DNA from 2 places in the Paenibacillus roseipurpureus genome. Region 1 is predicted to be linked to the other one. Evidence: riboswitches for the same ligand, from Rfam matches in the RefSeq annotation. Region 1 holds a riboswitch; the other holds the start of a gene.
What was found. Region 1 has a riboswitch for cyclic di-AMP ahead of MJB10_RS23900 (APC family permease). Riboswitches for the same ligand answer to the same signal wherever they lie in the genome.

Region 1 (2,197 bases):
CCGCGGAGAAGAAGGTTGTCCTGGAGGATTCTGTCCTTACCTACGACTATTTGGTGATTGGTCTGGGCAGTGAAACCGAAACGTTCGGTATTCCAGGGATGCGCGAATATGCCATGTCGATCAAAAGCATCAATAGCGTTCGCTTCATCCGGCAGCATATCTCTTACATGTTTGCTAAGTCCAAAATGGTGCCGAATCGCAAAGATTACCTGACGTTTGTCGTTGGCGGCGCGGGGTTTACGGGTACGGAGTTTGTCGGTGAACTGGCCGACCGCATCCCTTTTCTGTGTCGGAAATTCGATGTCGATCCAGCCCATGTCCGCATTTATAATGTGGAAGCATCGCCTTCTGCGCTGCCCCCAGGTTTGCCCGATGATTTAATCGCCTACGGGATGGATGTGATGCGCCGCAAAGGCGTGCAGTATAAGCTTTCGACCGCAATAAAAGCGTGTACGCCAGAGGGGGTCATTTTAGATAGCGGCGAGCTCATCCGGACAGGTACGATTGTATGGGCAGGCGGTATTCGCGGCAATTCCTTGCTGCAGGAGGCGGGATTTGATGTGCAGCGCGGAAGGGTGAAGGTGGACCCCTATTTGAGGTCGTATCAATTCCCTGACACGTATATCACAGGCGATTGTTCGATTGTGACCAGCCCCGAGGGAACCCCCTATCCTGCGAATGCGCAAATTGCTGTTCAACAAGGTTACAATGCGGCTCGGAACATTTTGCAAACGGTGCGGGGCAAGGAGCTTAAACCCTTCGTCTATGATTACAAAGGCACCGTAGCTTCATTAGGGCGCTGGGACGCTGTGGGCTTGCTCAAAGTGAAGAAAGTGAAAGGGCGCTGGGCCTCCTTCATCAAAAAAATGATTGATGCCCGTTATTTATTCCTTATCGGCGGCATTCCGCTCATTTGGAAGAAGATGATTTGGAAACAAAAAGGGGCAAACCGCAATTATCATGTACCGAATTAATCATTTTTACTAAAATATGCCGAGTCCGTGCGAGATCGGGAGAAAATGAACGAATCATATGATTGTAAGCGAATTATTGAGTCATACGGAAGGTGGAAAGAAGCTTTTTAGGATTATTCCATCCTTTACTATGTGGGAAGAAGAGAGTAGTATTCAACTCGTACCTGAACAGTTGAATATTTCGCTTAATTTTCTGATACGAAAAGCGGGGGAACCACGTGTTACATGGGGTGAATGAAGGTGCTGATCCAGGGTACCTTTTAGGGCAGATTTCTCGCGGCCCGAATCCGACAGCTAACCTCGTAAGCGATCGTGAGAAAGGAGAACATGTGTCTATAACACAAGGTCGATCCTTGTGTTTTTTTGCGTCAATTTTGAGAACTATAGAAATACGATGTTCAGTTGAGACTAGTTTTATTGGAGGAACGTCCACGAAATGACAAGCGATTCATTGAAAAAGATTGTGTTTGGTAAGCCGCTGAAATCCAGCGAGTTGGAGTCGGAGAAGATGCCTGTTTGGAAAGCACTTCCGATCCTATCCTCGGATGCGCTATCCTCTGTATCTTATGGTACGGAACAAATTTTGTTAGAGCTCGCAACCGTAGGCGTTGCCGCATTTGCGTTCTCTCTACCTATTGCGGTTTCGATTATTGCCTTGATTCTATTGCTCGTACTCAGCTATAGGCAAGTGATTGAAGCGTACCCAATGGGCGGCGGCGCTTATATGGTGACCAAAGAAAATTTGGGCATGGTCTGGGGAAGATTAACTGGTGTATCCCTCTTGATTGATTACACACTGACTGTAGCTGTTTCGATATCAGCCGGTGTGCAGGCGATCACGTCCGCTTTTCCGTCCGCTGTACCGTATATCGTTCCGCTAACATTATTTCTAGTATGGGTGATGGTTTGGCTTAATTTACGAGGCACATCTGAATCAGGAACCGTGTTTGCAATTCCAACTTACTTCTTTATTTTTTGTATCCTTTTGCTAGTAGGGAAAGGTGTATATGATTTACTAACCGGGTCGCTTAATACGCAGGCCATCGAATTTGTACCGAGCTCTGCAACGAACTCATTAACGTTATTCGTACTACTGAAAGCATTCTCGTCGGGCTGTTCAGCTGTCACAGGGATCGAAGCAATCTCTGATGCCGTACCTCACTTCCGCACACCATCGGTGAAAAATGCAAAGCGTACACTGATCTCACTAGGTGGTCTGTTGG
Region 2 (2,197 bases), 1.3 Mb from region 1:
ATCGGATAGTCTGTTGCGCCGCATTGCGCGCGAAGTGCTGCCGTTTGGCGGGGTTTTTATCAAATAATGGGTGAATTGAAAAAACAGTTGCAAATGGGATAGATTCCTGATATATTATTCCTTGTCGCCTCAAGCGACAAAACATACCGTGCGGAAGTGGCTCAGCGGTAGAGCATCGCCTTGCCAAGGCGAGGGTCGCGGGTTCGATCCCCGTCTTCCGCTCCATAAGCGCCCTTAGCTCAGCTGGATAGAGTATTTGACTACGAATCAAAAGGTCGGGAGTTCGAATCTCTCAGGGCGCGCCATTTACACTTTCTATACACTACGGGACGTAGCTCAGCTTGGTAGAGCACCTGCTTTGGGAGCAGGGGGTCGCATGTTCAAATCGTGTCGTCCCGACCATTTCTTACATTTTGATATGCGGGCGTAGTTTAATGGTAGAACTTCAGCCTTCCAAGCTGATCGCGCGGGTTCGATTCCCGCCGCCCGCTTACTGAAAAGACCACCTTCGGGTGGTCTTTTTTCATGCAAGGGAATTGAACCCCAAGGGTTCGACCGCCCGCTAGGACGGTTTTCTTAAAGGGGATCCCCAACTATAATAAAGATAGTTTTGATCAATGGAGGGAAACCAATATGACGAAGCAATTTGCCATCGATGTCGCGAAGAAGCTATACCGGGAAAACGATCAGTCTTACTTTGTGATCCGTGATCCTGAAACGGATGAGTTCAAAGTGGTTGATAAGAAAGAAAGAGATCTCCGAAATTTGAATGCATGGGTCGTTTTTAGTATAGAAACAGATATATAGACAACGGGTTGGAAACACTTACCACGGTGAAAATATTGCCAGCCCAAAACGAATTGTGCTAGTCTAACATAGACAAAAAATGCCGAATCGCCGAGCAGCAAAAGCTCGCGTACGGGGGACTTCTTTACTTGGGGTGAATGAACAGAAAGCTCGTCAGCATCTTGACGAAGGGACTGCACTAGGGAAAACCTCTTCCCGAACCCGTCAACTAACCTCGGAGGCTTCAAGGAGGCACAATCTTTTGAAACTTTTTGCAAAAAGTCTTATTTGTTCATGCGTGCTAGTTGGCGCAGCTCTACCCGTGTTCACTTCTCCATCCGTACAAGCTGCTGCACCAGATGCCGACTCGGTGAAGGTTCAGCTCAATGATCAGCTGCTTCAATTTCCTGAAGTTCAGCCGTTTATTGATGCGGAAGGCACACTTCAGGTACCACTTCGTGTGTTATCTGAAAAGCTTGGCTACCAAGTCGGCTGGTCTAAGCAAGGTGACGACATCGTTGTCACGCTGGTCAACAAGGATCAACAGATCCAATTGACGACGAACAATGACCAGGCGCTTGTGAACAGCAAGCCAGTTACACTAGAAAGCAGCCCGACGTTGAAAGAAGGAAGCACGGTGGTTCCGCTTCGTTTCATTACAGAAACGTTTGGATCTCCGATTGTGTGGAACGATCCGAACAAAATCGCGATCGTTGAGGCAGATGGCAACAGCCATAAGCCTGCCTACATCGCGCCGCCGCTAGCACCTGCTGTGCCGAAGGTTGTGCAGCCAACGTTGTCATCCCAGATTATCCAAGCGGCAACGGCGTTCCAAGGGACTCCGTACCAATGGGGAGGCACAACGCCCAAGGGCTTCGATTGCTCTGGCTTCGTCCGTTATTTATACGAAGCGAAGGGGATCGATTTGCCTCGCACCTCGGTGCAAATGTATGATCAAGCAGGGACAAGGGTGACGGACTTGAAGGCGGGAGATCTCGTATTTTTCGCATCCAATATCGTCAATCATGTCGGCATTTATCTGGGCAATAATCAATTCATTTCTGCGACAACCTCAAGCGGGGTAACCGTAGACAGTCTCGCCAGCTCCTACTGGGGATCCAGATATGTAGGTGCAAAGCGCGTGCTTTAAGGCCGAGGCTGACTCGCCAGCCTGCCAACGAATAAGGGCATCTGTTCGTCACGACTTTCACGAAGGTGAAGCATGGCGAGCAGGTGCTCTTTTAACGTCATGCGATTTTAGTCGAATTTTTGAGAATTATCGCCTATAATGGAGGAATGGTTGGAAGAAAGTAGGTGATGGGTACACCGTGCAAGTCAGTGTCTGGAAAAGCTGGTTTCATAAAATTAAATTGTCGGGTCGAACAGACCATGGGATAAGCGTTGAATCGGG

Region 2: linked by a shared signal. The riboswitch ahead of MJB10_RS03280 (C40 family peptidase) and the one ahead of MJB10_RS23900 (APC family permease) in region 1 are both predicted to bind cyclic di-AMP.

The regions. Positions count from the first base shown of each region.
Region 1 is NZ_CP130319.1:5,300,284-5,302,480, reverse strand. Features, by position in the region: gene MJB10_RS23905 (NAD(P)/FAD-dependent oxidoreductase) at 1-974, shown strand, start outside; cyclic di-AMP (ydaO/yuaA leader) riboswitch at 1,147-1,298, shown strand; gene MJB10_RS23900 (APC family permease) at 1,411-2,197, shown strand, end outside.
Region 2 is NZ_CP130319.1:701,904-704,100, forward strand. Features, by position in the region: gene MJB10_RS03250 (AIM24 family protein) at 1-67, shown strand, start outside; tRNA gene MJB10_RS03255 (tRNA-Gly) at 151-225, shown strand; tRNA gene MJB10_RS03260 (tRNA-Arg) at 229-305, shown strand; tRNA gene MJB10_RS03265 (tRNA-Pro) at 326-402, shown strand; tRNA gene MJB10_RS03270 (tRNA-Gly) at 421-491, shown strand; gene MJB10_RS03275 (hypothetical protein) at 634-807, shown strand; cyclic di-AMP (ydaO/yuaA leader) riboswitch at 878-1,045, shown strand; gene MJB10_RS03280 (C40 family peptidase) at 1,049-1,936, shown strand; gene MJB10_RS03285 (hypothetical protein) at 2,115-2,197, shown strand, end outside.